2 regions of the Pseudomonas phenolilytica genome follow, and region 1 is predicted to be linked to the other one. Evidence: riboswitches for the same ligand, from Rfam matches in the RefSeq annotation. Region 1 holds a riboswitch; the other holds the start of a gene.

What was found. A riboswitch is a leader RNA that binds a small molecule or an ion and turns the genes downstream of it on or off. The one in region 1 is predicted to bind cobalamin.
Region 2: another riboswitch for cobalamin. It lies ahead of btuB (TonB-dependent vitamin B12 receptor); the one in region 1 lies ahead of HU825_RS08140 (TonB-dependent receptor domain-containing protein).

What each region holds. Positions count from the first base shown of each region.
Region 1 covers NZ_CP058908.1:1,701,498-1,708,965, reverse strand. Annotated here, with positions in the region: gene HU825_RS08145 (RNA helicase RhlE1) at 79-1,404, opposite strand; cobalamin riboswitch at 1,543-1,759, shown strand; gene HU825_RS08140 (TonB-dependent receptor domain-containing protein) at 1,858-3,729, shown strand; gene HU825_RS08135 (cobalamin-binding protein) at 3,749-4,549, opposite strand; gene HU825_RS08130 (hypothetical protein) at 4,549-4,956, opposite strand; gene ribA (GTP cyclohydrolase II) at 4,953-5,570, opposite strand; gene HU825_RS08120 (retropepsin-like aspartic protease family protein) at 5,727-6,374, opposite strand; gene HU825_RS08115 (phosphatidylglycerophosphatase A family protein) at 6,460-6,957, opposite strand; gene thiL (thiamine-phosphate kinase) at 6,996-7,468, opposite strand, start outside.
Region 2 covers NZ_CP058908.1:2,198,451-2,205,918, forward strand. Annotated here, with positions in the region: gene HU825_RS10635 (cytochrome ubiquinol oxidase subunit I) at 1-174, shown strand, start outside; gene cydB (cytochrome d ubiquinol oxidase subunit II) at 185-1,327, shown strand; gene cydX (cytochrome bd-I oxidase subunit CydX) at 1,375-1,479, shown strand; gene HU825_RS10650 (cyd operon YbgE family protein) at 1,476-1,772, shown strand; gene HU825_RS10655 (C40 family peptidase) at 1,997-2,623, shown strand; gene HU825_RS10660 (C40 family peptidase) at 2,703-3,218, shown strand; gene HU825_RS10665 (metallophosphoesterase family protein) at 3,225-4,028, opposite strand; cobalamin riboswitch at 4,179-4,392, shown strand; gene btuB (TonB-dependent vitamin B12 receptor) at 4,510-6,372, shown strand; gene HU825_RS10675 (hypothetical protein) at 6,395-6,970, shown strand; gene cobO (cob(I)yrinic acid a,c-diamide adenosyltransferase) at 6,970-7,468, shown strand, end outside.

The DNA.
Region 1 (7,468 bases):
TCAACAAATCGCCCTTGCACGGCCCGCGCGCGACCCGTGCCGTGGACAAGGCTGCGCCGTTTCCGCGCGCCAGGCCTATCAGCGCTTCTTCGCCGGCTTGCCGCCGCCCAGACTCGGCACCTTGCGAATCGGCCTGGCGTTGGGCTTTTCGTTCTCGTCGAACCAGTTGCCGAGGTGGATCTTGCCCTTGCCGGCGGCGTCCTTGGGCTTCTTCGGTTTCTTCGGCTTCTTGATGATCTGCCCGCCGAGGGTGGTGGTCGGCACGCGATGGTCCGGCACGAAGCCCAGCTCGTCGTGGCGCGGCAGTACCTGGTTGATCAGCGTTTCGATGGCCGCCAGCTGATCGACTTCATCGGCGCTGACCAGCGAGATCGCCTCGCCCGAGGCGCCGGCGCGGCCGGTACGGCCGATGCGGTGCACGTAGTCCTCGGCGACGGTCGGCAGGTCGAAGTTGACCACCTGCGGCAGGTCATGGATGTCCAGCCCACGGGCGGCGACGTCGGTGGCGACGAGAATCTGCACCTCGCCGGCCTTGAAGCGCTCCAGCGCGCGCAGACGCGACGCCTGCGGCTTGTCGCCGTGGATCGCATCGCTGGAAATGCCCTGCGCCTGCAGCTCGTCCACCAGCTGATCGACGCCCTTGCGCGTCTTCACGAATACCAGCACCTGGCCCCAGCGCTTGTCCGCGAGCAGATGCAGGAACAGCTCGCTCTTGCGCTTCTTGTCCACCGGCACCAGCCACTGCTTGACCGTCTTCGCCGCCGCGTTGCGCGGGCTGACCTCGATCGACAGCGGATCGCGCAGCAGCTCGCGGGCCAGCTGGCGGATCGCCTCGGAAAAGGTCGCGGAGAACAGCAGGGTCTGGCGCCTCTTCGGCAAGGCGCAGAACAGCTGATCCAGCTCGTCGGCGAAACCGAGGTCGAGCATGCGGTCGGCCTCGTCGAGCACCAGCGCCTGCAGCTGGCTGAAACCCACGGCGTTCTGCCGGTACAGATCGAGCAATCGGCCGGGGGTCGCCACCAGCACGTCGATGCCCTTGCGCAGCGCCATCATCTGCGGGTTGATGCTGACCCCGCCGTACACCGCGTAGGTGCGCAGCGGCAGGTTCTGCCCGTAGACACGAAAGCTTTCGTGCACCTGCTCGGCCAGCTCGCGGGTCGGCACCAGTACCAGCGCGCGCACCGAATTGCTCGCCACCTTGGCGCCTTCCATGGTCAACCGCTGCAGCAACGGCAGGGCGAAACCGGCGGTCTTGCCGGTGCCGGTCTGCGCCGCCGCCATCAGGTCGCGGCCCTTGAGCACGGCGGGAATGGCTTCGGCCTGCACCGGCGTCGGCTTGCGGTAGTCGAGGGTTTCCAGGGTTCGCAGCAGCGGATCGATCAGGCCCAGGGAGGCGAAGGTCATGGCAGGCTCGCAGCGCCGATTCGGCGGGTGAAAAAGCGCGGATTCTAACAGGCTGCGCCTTGTCTCCGTGGCGCATCTGCGGCCGCGTACCTCGTTCGATCAGCTTGTGTTTAGCCGCATGCGGCCGTATGGTTCGCGCGATTTCTTATCCGCCCAGGTGTGCACGACCGCAAGGTCCGCATTAAACGGGAAGCCGGTGCGCTCGCGAGAGCAAGGCCGGCGCTGCCCCCGCAACGGTAATCGACCGCGATCCAGCCGGATCGCCGTCCGCTCGACAGCCACTGTGTTCCGACATGGGAAGGCGAGCGCGATGAGCGTCGAAAGCCCGGAGACCGGCCTGGTGGATTCGACGGGTGTTGCGGAGGGCAGCACCGTCAAGCGCGGCCGTCTGCCTTTCGCCCCCGCTTGTTCCTGCCCTCCTCGAAAGCTGTGATCTTTTGAGGAATTCCAAGAATGAAACTGTCCCGACTTGCCCTGGCCGTGGCGCTGCTGCCTGGCACGCAGGTGTTTGCCGACACTACCGACGCCAACAGCTACCAGCTGCCCAACATGCTGGTGACTTCCGCGCGCCAGGCCGAGCCTCGCGCCACCGCCACCGCCGCCAACACCGTGTTCACCCGCGCCGATATCCAGCGCCTGCAGGCGCGCAGCGTGCCGGAATTGCTGCGCCGGGTGCCGGGCGTGACCGTCGGCAGCGCCGGCGGCCTGCCGTCGCTGTCGCTGCGCGGCACCGGCACCGCGCAGACGCTGGTGCTGCTCGATGGTCAGCGCATTTCCTCGGCCACCAGCGGCTTCGCCCGTCTCGATTACCTGGCGATCGACAATATCGAGCGCGTCGAAGTGATCCGCGGCCCGCGCTCGTCACTCTATGGTGCCGATGCGATCGGCGGCGTCATCCAGATCTTCACGCGCAGCGGCAAGCCCGGAGTGAAGCCGGAAATCCGCCTCGCGGCCGGCAGCGACCAGACCTTCCAGCGCAGCCTGAGCCTGGCGGCTGGCACCGAGCAGACCCGCGTCCATCTCGGCGCGAGTCTCGACGAGCGTGACGGTTTCGATATCAGCCGCGACAACCGCGGTGCCGACAGCGACGACGACGGCCAGCGTGCGCAGGCACTGCACCTGAAGCTGGATCACCAGCTCAATGCCGACTGGCAGGCGGGCCTCAGCCTCAACGATCAACGCGGCGAGAACGAATACGACGATGCCTACGACTTCGCCCCGGGCACACCGCAGGACGAGTTTCGTGTCAGCAGCTACAGCGGTTACCTGAACGGTCAGCTGACCGACGTCTGGAACAGCCGTCTGGAACTGGGCCGCAGCTTCGACCGCAACAAGGTGGTCGGCGCCAGCAGTCCCTGGAACAACGGCTTTCTGGAAACCACACGGCATTCGGCGGCCTGGATAAACCGGCTGCAACTGAGCGAACGCCAGCAGTTGAGTCTGGGCAGCGACTGGTACGAAGACCGTCTCGACGCATCCACCGCCTATCAGGAAGACAGCCGCGACAACCTGGCCTTCTTCGCCCAGCACAGCTTCCAGGGCGACCGTTTCGGTACCGAACTCGGCCTGCGCCACGACGACAACGAACAGTTCGGCAGCCACAACAGCTGGAACGCCGCCTTCAGCCTGCCGGTGGGCGAGTCGCAGCGCTGGATCCTCAGCTACGGCGAAGGCTTCCGTGCGCCGACCTTCTCCGATCTCTATTACCCCGGAATGGGCAATGCCGGCCTGAGCCCCGAAACGTCGAAGACCTACGAGCTGCAATGGCGCGCCGACGTAGAAGGCACTCAGCTGGAAGCCTCGGTCTACCGCACCGATGTGGAAGACATGATTGCCTGGGACAGTGCCGCCAGACGCCCGGAGAACATCAGCCAGGCACGGATCAACGGCTTCGAGGCCAGCGTGGCTCGCGAACTGCTGGGCTGGCAGGCCAGTCTGGGCGTGAGCGTCATTGATCCGCGTGATCGCGACAGCGGTCATGCCCTGCCCCGCCGTGCCAAGCGCACGCTGAGTATCGACCTCGATCGCGAATTCGGCAGCCTGTCGGCCGGCGCCGGCTGGCACGTCGCCAGCGCACGCCAGGACAATGCGGCCAATACCCGCGAGCTGGCCGGCTACGGCGTCTTCGATCTGCGCGCGGGCTGGCAGAGCCACCCCGAGCTGCTCTGGGAGGCCAAGGTCAACAACCTGTTCGACCGCGAATATACGCTGGCAACCTACGACCGCCCCACCGGCCCAGGCTGGACCGATCCGGTGCTGAACTACGGTTATCGCGAAGCCGGACGCACCGTCCTGTTCGCCATGACCTGGACCCCTTCGCTCTAAGCGGAATGCGGGCGCGCCCTCACGGCGCCGCCCGCGCCATCGCTTCGCAGAGCTTCCCGATCGCGCCCAGCATCTGGAAGCTCGGCCGCTCCAGCCCCTTGTCCGGCACGGCGAGCAAGCGCCCGCTACGCACCGCACTGAGCTGCGGCCAGGCTTTCCAGCTCTCCAGTTCGGCGCCGCTGCCGCCGAGGATCACCTCGGGATCGCGTGCCAGCACGGCTTCGACGCTCACCTGCGGCGCCGGCAGCTGAAGGTCGGCGAACACGTTCACCCCACCACATACCTCGATCGCCTCGCTGATGATCTGCGGGCCGCCGAGCGTATACAGCGGGCGATGCCAGACCTGATAGAAGACCCGCAGCGGCGGCGTGCGCGCGTATTGCTGACGCAGCTGCGCCAGGCCGTGGCGAAAGCGCTCGGCCAGCTGGACGCCCTGCTCGACGCGGTCGACGGCGCGTCCGATCAGCGCGAACTGTTCGGCCAGTTGTTCGAGCCGCGACGGCTCGACCACCAGCAGCGGGATGCCAAGCTGCTGCAACTGCTGACGCTGGCCGCGCGCAATGCTGTCGGGCCAGAGCAGCACCAGATCGGGACGCAGGCTGAGCAGCGTTTCCAGCTCCACCTGGCCGTAGCGACCGACCGATTGCACGCCGGCCAGCGCCGGCGGACGCTCGCCGCCATCGAGCACGCCGACCAGCCGATCGCCGGCATCGAGTTCGAGCATGATTTCGCTGAGCGAGGGCGCCAGGCTCACCACCCGCTGTGCCGCGCTCGCCGAAAGCGGCACCAGCAGCAGCGCGACGAACCACAACAGGCGCATCAGCGCAGCTGCCGCGGAATGCGATAGAGGATGAGCAAGCTAAGGCTGCCGAGCACCAGCAGCAGGCGCGCCACCGGTTCCATGCCGAGCAGCGCGCCGACCGCCGCCAGCCAGGCCGGCAATGACGCGATCAGCAGCGCGCGTCGGCGAATACGCCGCAGCTGCGCCCAGGCCGCCGGCTCGGCGGTGTCACCCAGCGCCTGCTCCGTGGCGATCAGCGCATGTTTGAAGCGGGTGAACGCCGGCAGGCTGAAGAACAGCGAAGCGAGGCCGGCGGCGAACAACACCAGCCCCCCGTTGCCCAGCTGCAGCCCGGTGCGACCAAGCAGCAGCGCCGGCAGCACCATCAGCGCAGCATGCAGCCAGCCCTCGCGGGCGAGCTGGCGGCGGACAGCAGCGCGATTCACGACTGCTCGGCTTCGCCCTGATGAATCTCGCCGAGCATGTGGCCGAGCTTGCCGGCCTTGGTCGCGAGGTATTTGCGGTTGTGCGGATTGTGCGCGATCTGCAGCGGCTTGCGCTCGGCCACGCGGATGCCGAAGCCCTGCAGCGCCTTGACCTTGCGCGGGTTGTTGGTCATCAGCTTGACCTCGACGATACCCAGGTGCTCGAGCATCGGCAGGCAGATGCCGTAGTCGCGCATGTCCGGCGCGAATCCCAGACGCTCGTTGGCCTCGACGGTGTCGGCGCCGCCGTCCTGCAGTTCATAGGCGCGAATCTTGTTCAGCAGGCCAATGCCACGACCTTCCTGGCGCAGGTAGAGCAGCACGCCACGGCCCTCCTCGGCGATGGCACGCATGGCCGCCTCGAGCTGGAAGCCGCAATCGCAGCGCAGGCTGAACAGCGCGTCGCCGGTCAGACATTCGGAGTGCAGCCGCCCCAGCACCGGCTTGCCATCAGCCACGTCGCCCAGGGTCAGCGCGACATGTTCCTTGCCGGTGTCCTGGTCGAGAAATCCATGCATGGTGAACACACCGAACGGCGTCGGCAGTTTGGAAGCGGCGACGAACACGACAGACACGGGCGGAAGTCCCAGAGAGGAAAAAGGCGGATATTGTAACACTAACTGGACGGCGCAAAGGGCGAGCGTAATCGGCCAAATGTAATCCGAATCGATGCCCCGACGCCCTCCGACCGGACTGCACAACGCTCATCCGCCGGTGACGGATCGCCCGCGCTAGATTTTCGACTCCAGCCGGAGCACACCCTGATCCTCGCGCCAGCTGACCCGGCCAAGGAAGCTCATGCCCAGCAGGGCCTCGCTGGGCGATTCGCCCTCGAGCACGACCGCTTCGACGCCCAGCACGTCGATGCTGCCGACCTTGACGCTGTTCAGGCGCACGCGCCAGGCCTTGGCCGTACCGCTGGCGGTGTTGACCAGCAGCGGCTGGCCGGCGGCCCGGTAATCGATGCCCAGCCGCCGCGCCTGGTTTTCGTTGATGGCGACCGAGGTCGCTCCGGTATCGACAAGGAACTGCACCGGCTGGCCATTGATCGATCCGGCGATCCAGTAATGTCCGCCCACGCCTTTGGCCACGCTGAGCTGAGTCTTTTCCGGTGCGGCATAGCCGGCGCCGCTGTACTCGCGACTCAGGCCGTAGCTGCGCTCGACGCCGCCGACGCGCAGCACCGCACCGCGTGAATCGGCACTCACCACTTCGACGCCGCCGGGACCGGCCTGGCCGACCTTGACCAACTTGCGCTGGCCATCGACGTTCAGCACCGCGGCGCCGGGAAACAGCCCGACCACCTGCACCATCGGTGCGGACACCGCCAGCGACGGCAACAGCAGCAAGCCAGCGAGAAGAAGTTCAAAGCGACGCATGGGAGTCCTTGAAAGTAGGCATTGGACAGGCCGGGCAATCTTCCGCCAGCCGCGCGGAGGATTCAGCGAGCCGCCGCACACTTGATCACGCCAGCAGTGCCACCAGCCCCTGCATCGCCGCCCAGGCAGCGGCGCCGGCGAGAATGTCGTCGAGCATGATGCCGATGCCGCCGTGCACATGGCGGTCGACCCAACTGATCGGCCAGGGCTTGGCGATGTCCATCGCGCGGAACACCACGAAGCCGAGCAGCAGCCAGTGCCAGCCTTGCGGTGCCAGCCAGAAGGTCATCCAGATGCCGACGAACTCGTCCCAGACGATGCCCTCGTGGTCGTGCACGCCCAGCTCGCGCGCCACCTTGCCGCACAGCCAGATACCGAACAGCATGCTCAGCACCAGCAGCACGCCATAGCCCCAGCCCGGCAGCAGCTGCCACAGCGGCACGAACGGCAGCGCCACCAGCGAGCCCCAGGTGCCAGGCGCCTTTGGCATCAGACCGGAGCCGAAGCCGAACGCCAGGTTGTGCCAGGGATTGGACCAGACCAGGACTTGCGGCTTGGCCGCGAGCGGCGAGGAGTCAGTCAAGACGGCGTTCCTTTTCTGAGCGCACTGGCGCAACGACGCTATGCATGGAAATGGTTGTAACCACGCGAGGACACGGGTAGTTCGTTGCCCGCCGCATCGACCAGCTGCACGCCCTGCCCGACCGTGACGCAGCCGATGACATGCACCGGCCATTGGGCGTCCTGCAGCGCCGCCAGCTCGGCGGGCGGCAGGGTGAAGGTCAGCACGTAGTCGTCACCACCGGCGAGCGCGCAGCGCAGCGCCTCGGCGGTACCGGCGAGGCGCTGCAGCGGCGCGGACAGCGGCACCCGCTCGCGCTCGATCCGCAGCGCGACGCTCGACGCCTTGGCGATATGCCCGCAGTCGGCGAGTAGCCCGTCGGAGATATCCAGCGCCGCCGTGGCCCGCCCGCGCAGCGCCTCGCCCAGCGCCAGCTGCGGCTGTGGCGACCAGTAGCGCGCCAGCAGATGCTCGGCGACGTCCGCATCGGCCTCGGCCTGCCCCAGCACCAGCGGCAAGGCGCCGGCGGCCT
Region 2 (7,468 bases), 500 kb from region 1:
GGGGATATCTGGGGTTCGCTGATCGCGCTGGTAGCGTTCTACAGCCTGCTGCTGGTGGTGGAGATGTTCCTGATGATCCGCTTCGCGCGGCTCGGCCCGAGCAGCCTGCACACCGGCCGTTATCACTTTGAGCAGGGCGCGGCCGCAGCGGCTCACGTCCCGTCGCACGCCTGAGGAAACCACCATGTTCGATTACGAAGTACTCAAGCTGGTCTGGTGGGTGCTGATCGGCGTGCTGCTGATCGGCTTCGCTCTCACCGATGGCTTCGATATGGGCGCCATGGCGCTGATGCCCTTCGTCGGCAAGACCGACCACGAGCGGCGCGCGGCGATCAACACCATCGCGCCGCACTGGGATGGCAACCAGGTGTGGTTCATCACCGCCGGCGGCGCGCTATTCGCCGCCTGGCCGATGGTCTATGCGGTGGCATTCTCCGGGTTGTACTGGGCGATGCTGCTGGTGCTGTTCGCACTGTTCTGCCGGCCGGTGGGCTTCGACTACCGCAGCAAGGTCGAGGATCCACGCTGGCGCAGTGCCTGGGACTGGGCGCTGTTCGTCGGCGGCGCGGTGCCGGCGCTGGTGTTCGGTGTGGCGTTCGGCAACCTGTTCCTCGGCCTGCCGTTCCAGCTCGACGAGCTGATGCGCTCCAGCTACCACGGCTCGTTCTTCGCGCTACTCAATCCCTTCGCGCTGCTGTGCGGCATCGTCAGTCTGAGCATGCTTTGCGCGCATGGCGGGGCCTGGCTGATGCTGCGCACCGATGGCGCGCTGGGCGAGCGTTCGCGCCAGGCGACGCGCCTGTGCGCGCTGGTGTTCCTGCTCGGCTTCGTCGCCGCCGGAGTTTGGCTGGCGCTGGGCATCCAGGGCTTCACCCAGGTGTCGATCACCGATCCCGGCGCGGCGCTCAATCCGCTGCTGCACAAGCAGGTGGCGCAGGACAATGCCGGCTGGCTGGGCAACTACGGTCGCTATCCGATCACGCTGATCGCGCCGCTGGCCGGCATCCTCGGGGCGCTGCTGGCGCTGTTCGGTGCGAGCCGCAACAGTGGCGGGCTGAGCTTCCTCGGCACCAGCCTGATGATCGTCGGAGCCATCTGCACCGCGGGCTTCGCGCTGTTTCCCTTCGTCTTTCCGTCGAGCCTGGATCCGGCATCGAGCCTGACCATGTGGGACGCCGTGTCGAGCCGCAAGACGCTGGGCATCATGTTTGTCGTGGCCTGCATCTTCGTGCCGCTGATCCTTTGCTACACGCTGTGGAGCTATATCCGCATGTGGGGCCGGATCAATCAGAAGACGATCGAAGCGAACCCTCACGGCCTGTACTGAACATGCGCGAGCGGGCCGTCGCGCCCGCTTCGCCTGGGAGAATGACGATGTGGTACTTCACCTGGATTCTCGGTGTGCTGCTGGCGTGCAGCTTCGGCATCATCAATGCGCTCTGGCTGGAAGCCACGCAGGACCTGGACGCCGAACCGTGACCAACGTAGGCGCCGGACGGCTTTACGGGACGGCCAGTCGCACGCTGTCGCTGCTGCTGGCCGCGCCGCTGGCGCTGGTGCTGTTGATTCACCCGGCCGCGATGCTGGACGGGCAGGGCGGTTATAGCCATCCGCAGCTGATGCTGGTGATGTGGGGCGTCAGCGCCGGTTTCGTGCATGGGGTCGGTTTCGTGCCGCGCCTGTGGCTGTGGCGCTGGCTGCTGGGGCCGCTGGTCGGCTGGCCGTTGCTGGCGCTGGGGTATTCCATTCTGCTGGCGCCCGCTCTGGGCTGAGCCTCGGATACGGGCTTGCAAAGCTCCGCTGCCATGCATCCGCGGCGCTTGCAACGGCGGAAAACGGCGCGTTTTCCAACGGCGGGCGGCCGGTCTCTCGGCGAGGGGCGGTCAGACGTTTTGCCGCAGCGGATTCGTCACATTTCGGTCAATTGAATTTGCGCATCGAGGTGATTGAAGGCATAGTCGCCGGCACTTTCAATTTCCCCGACACGGTCGTGCCCATGCGCAAACGCTTCGCACCCCTCGTGCCCCTCGCACTCATCGCCCTGCTGACGGCCTGCGCCGGTCAGCAGACCCAGCCGGACACCGCGTACACCTCTGCCCCGAGCGGCCAGGTTTTCGATCAGACTGCCATCGACTTCGACACCGCCGAAGCGGGCGAGCAGGAGCTGCGCGAATTCTCCGACGACACCGCCTACCAGCTGCCGCAACTGGCCGACAGCATCCTCGAGCGCGGTTTCACCCTGGTTGGCACGCCGTATCGTTATGGCGGCAATTCGGCGAAGACCGGCTTCGATTGCAGCGGCTTCGTCGGTTTCCTGTTCCGCAAGGAAGCCGGACTCGAGCTGCCGCGTTCGACTCGCGAACTGATCAACCTCGACGCGCCAGTGGTCAAGCGCAGCGAGCTGGAGCCGGGCGACGTGGTGTTCTTCAACAACCGGGGCCGCGGCCGCGTCACCCACGCGGGCATCTACATCGGCGACGACCGCTTCATCCATTCCTCCAGCAGCCGCAGCGGCGGCGTGCGGGTCGACAGCCTGGACGACAAGTACTGGCGGGCCAGCTACATGGAGGCCAAACGGGTATTGGCACTCGCGCCGGCGGAACACACCACCGCACATAACTGATCGACCGACCTTGCCGCGGGGTTGCGCAACGCCCCGCGTGCCGGCAGAGTGACACTTCGACCGCCAGGATCGCTCTGCCATGCCCTTTCCGGCTCGCCTCTCACTGCTTGTCCTGACCGCGCTGCTGACTGCCTGCGCCGGTCGTACGCCCACTCCCGAAATCACCGCGCCGTCCCAAGCTGCCTCGCCGATGGCCGAGGATGTGCTGTTCAGTGCACTCGGGTTGGTGGGTACGCCTTATCGCTACGGCGGCAACACACCCGATAGCGGCTTCGATTGCAGCGGCCTGATCGGCTACGTCTACCGTGGCGCGGCGGGCGTGGCGCTGCCGCGAACCACCGTGGAGATGAGCCGCATGCGCTCGGCCAATGTAGGGCGTGACGCGCTGCAGGCCGGCGATCTGCTGTTCTTCGCCACCGATGGCGGGCGCCGCGTCAGCCATGCCGCTATCTACGTCGGCGAAGGGCGCTTCGTCCATGCGCCGTCGTCCGGCGGTACGGTCCGCCTCGACAGCCTGGGCAATCGCTACTGGGCCAAGACGTATCTCGGTGCCAAGCGCGTTCTCGAGGATGAGCGACTGGCGCGCAATCCGTGACAGGGCTCACCAGCCAAGGGTGAAGTGCGAAGCGGGTACGAAGCGCCCGTCGGAAAAATCCCAGCGTTCGACGCAGACCCCTTTCTCGGCTCCCGACTGCAGCTTCAGCCGGTTCAGCGAGTTCGGCGAGGTGCCGCGCAGGCGCGTCGACAGCGTGGTGCCGGCCTGCACCATCCAGATTTCCCGGGCCAGGTCCGGATACTGCCGCGACAGCGGTAGCACGTAGGGCAGGTGGATGTGCCCGCCCATTACCAGATCCAGCCCGTGTTCGGCCCAGCATTGCAGCGCGGGTGTGGCGCCGTGCTGCAGATTGCGCAGATCGCTCTCCACCATCGCGCCGAACGGCTGATGCGCCACCACGATGCGCAGCTTGGCCGGGTCGCTGGCGGCCAGCCGTCGCGCCACGGCGTCCACCTGACGCGGGGTGACGCGACCGTCCTTGTGCCGCCGCGGATGAGTGGTGTTCAGCCCGATTACCAGCATCCGCTCGTTCTCGAACACCGGCTCCAGCTGCTCGCCGAAGTAGCGGCGGTAATTGCCGTAGGGGCTGAACAGGCGCGCCGCGAGGTTGTACAGCGGGATGTCGTGATTGCCCGGAATCACCAGGCTGCGGCCCACGCCATCGGCCTCCAGCCGCCGCACCATGGCCTGCGCCGCGGCGAACTGGGCGCGGCGTGCGCGCTGGGTGATGTCGCCGGAGAACACCAGCAGATCGGCGCGATGCTCGCGGACATGCTGTTCGAGGGCCTCGACTACCGCGGGCTGTTCGGTGCCGAAGTGGGTGTCGGAGATCTGCACGATGCTGGTCATGGGGCGCTGTCGTCGGTCCTGGCGAAGGGGGCATTGTGGCATTCGAAGCCGTTCGCCGTCCGCCGTTCCGGGCCGGTGCGTCCAAACTGCAAGCGGAGTTTGCCGCTGACTGCGACATGTTCGCGATTGCGTCCCTTCCGGCCTTGGACTAACCTGCGCGTCGCTTCAGGTGCCCCCTGACTTGGTCAGGAGGTGAAACAGGGAAGCCGGTCCAGTCGCAATGACGATTCCGGCGCTGCCCCCGCAACGGTAGGCGAGTCGAGAAACCGCAACGGCCACTGTGCTCACGCACGGGAAGGCGCGGTTTCGGGATGCCAGGCATCCGCTCGCAAGCCCGGAGACCGGCCTGTCGCATTTCACTGACAGTGCGGCGGGCGCTGAGCGGGTGCGTACCTTCGGGTGCCCCCTTCCTGCGGGTTCTGCCGTCTGTCTCCAGCGACTTTTGGTCGTGCGGGTGGGCACGACGGAGAACCCTGATCCAATGCGCAACTCCCTTTCCCTGGCGGCCGTCCTGCTGGGCGTGCCTTCCGTTGCTCTGGCCCACGAGGGCGCCCTGTTGCTCGGCCAGCAGGTGATCACCGCCAGCCGGACCGGCGCTTCGCCGGTTGCCATCGCTGCGAGCAGCGTCATCACCCGCGAGCAGATCGAGCGTCAGCAGGCCGGCAGCGTGCCGGAGCTGCTGCAGCGCCTGGCCGGCGTCAGCGTCACCAGCAATGGCGGCCGTGGCAAGAGCACTTCGGTGTCCATTCGTGGCACCAGCGACAAGCACGTGCTGGTGCTGATCGACGGTATCCGCGTCGGCTCGGCGACGTCTGGCAGTGCCGCGCTGCAAAGCATCCCGGTCGAGCAGATCGAGCGCATCGAGATCGTCCGCGGACCGCGATCCAGCCTGTACGGCTCGGAGGCGATGGGCGGGGTGATCCAGATCTTCACCCGTCGCGGCGGCGACGCCGGTCTCAAACCGTACTTCTCGGCGGGTGCCGGTTCGCGTTCGAGCTACAGTGGCTCGGCCGGGCTATCCGGCGGTCAGGGCAACGGCTGGTTCAACCTCGGCGTGGCCGGCGAATCCACCGACGGCATCAACGCGCGGGCCTATCGGCCCAGCGCACCGAATGCCTACGAGCCGGACGCCGACGGCTACCGCGAATTGTCCGCACAGCTGCGCGCCGGTTATCGCTTCGACAATGGCCTGGAACTCGACGGCAGCTGGCTGCAGAGCGAGAACCACGGCGACTTCGATACCCGGTCGACGCGCGGCACCAGCGGTCGCGATGCCTACAGCGACGGCTCCCTGCAGGCGCTCAGCGGCCGCGCGCGGTTCGCGCCGCTGGCCTTCTGGGACGTCACCCTGCAGGCCGGTCACAGCGAGGACCTGAGCGACAACTTTCAGGATGGCGCCTTCTACTCGCGCTTCGACACCCGCCGCGACAGTCTCAGCTGGCAGAACGATTTCCATGTCGGCGAGGCGCAGGTGCTGAGCCTCGGCATGGACTACCAGCAGGACCGCATCGACAGCAGCGACGACTACGCCCGGGACAGCCGCTACAACCGCGGCTACTTCGTGCAGTATCAGGCTGCCTTCGGCCGTCATGGTGTGCAGGCGGGCCTGCGCCGCGACAAGGACGAGTTCTTCGGCTCCCACGATACCGGCAGCCTCGGCTACAGCTTCGAGCTGAGCGAGGCGCTGACGCTGACTGCCGCCTACGGCACTGCCTACCGCGCGCCGACCTTCAACGATCTGTACTACCCGGCCAGCGCCTTCACCGCCGGCAACCCGGACGTCAAGCCGGAGGAGTCGCAAAGCTACGAGCTGGGCATCCGCGGCAGTCATGGCTGGGGCGAGTGGAGCGTCAACGCCTACGAAAACCAGATCGACGATCTGATCGTCTGGGCCGGCACCAGCCCCATGCGCCCGGAGAACGTCGACGTGGCGCGCATCCGCGGCATCGAGACCAGCGTCGCCACAGTGCTGGCCGGCTGGGACGTAGCCGCCAACCTGACCGTCATGGACCCGCAGGACCGCAGCAAGGCCAATCACGGCCACCTGCTGCAGCGCCGCGCCAAGCGCCAGTTCAATCTCGACGTGGATCGCCAGTTCGGCGCCATCGGCCTGGGCGCCTCGCTGTATGCGTCCAGCGAGCGCTTCGACAAGGCCGGCAACGCCGAGGACACGCGCATGCCCGGCTACGCCCTGATGGACCTGCGCAGCGAGTACCGCATCGACGATGCCTGGCGCCTGCAGGTCAAGCTGGCGAACCTGTTCGACCGCGACTACGAAACCACCCAGACCTACGAACAGCCCGGCCGCGCGGTGTACTTCACCGTCCGCTACCAGGCGATCTGAACCCCCACCCGAGGAGCACCGCATGCACGTCCTTTCCACCCGCGCTCAACTGGCAATCGGCGTCGCGCTGATCCTGCTGCTGGCCATGACCCGCGGCCAGCACTTCGCCAGCGTCGAGAACCTGCCCAGCGCCAGCTGGTCGATCTTCTTCCTCGCCGGCTTCTACTTGCGCCCACGCGCGATGTTCGCGCTGCTGTTTGCCGAAGCCTCCGTGCTGGACTTCGCCTCCCTGGCCAGCGGCACCATCAGCGACTGGTGCCTGTCGCCCGCGTACTGGGCGCTGGTGCCGGCCTACGGCAGCCTGTGGCTGGCCGGGCGGCTGTTCGCCGGCTGGCAGCGCGGCGACCTGCGCAGCCTCGCGCTACTGGTGCCGACGCTGGTGGCGGCGGCCTTCGTCGCCTACCTGCTCTCTGGCGGCGGCTTCTACTTCTTCTCCGGGCGCTACCCCGAGCCGACGCTGGCCGGCTTCCTGCCGCGCATCGCCGAGTACGTGCCGCGGCATCTGGGCAATCTGGCGTTCTACGTCGGCACCGCGCTGGTGCTGCACGTCGGCATCGTCTCGGCGCTGCGCCTGAACCGTCTACGGCAGGCGCACTGATGGACGCCCGCGACGAGCGGCACCGCGCGCGCATGCAGCGCAAGAAGGCGGTGGTGGACGAGAAGATCGCCCAGGCGCAGGACGAGTACGGCCTGCTGTTGGTGCACAGCGGCAACGGCAAGGGCAAGAGCAGCTCGGCCTTCGGCATGGTCGCCCGCGCGCTGGGTCACGGCATGCAGGTCGGCATCGTGCAGTTCATCAAGGGCGCGGCCAGCACCGGCGAGGAGGCGTTCTTCCGCCGTTTCCCCGAGGAGGTGCGCTACCACGTGATGGGCGAGGGCTTCACCTGGGAAACCCAGGATCGCCAGCGCGATATCGCCAAGGCGCAGCAAGCCTGGACCGTCGCGCGCGAGCTGCTGGACGACGAACGCATCGGCCTGGTGGTGCTCGATGAGCTGAACATCGCGCTGAAGTACGGCTATCTGGAGCTGGACAGCGTGCTCGCCGACATCGCCGCGCGGCCGCTGTTGCAGCACGTGGTGGTGACCGGGCGCGGCG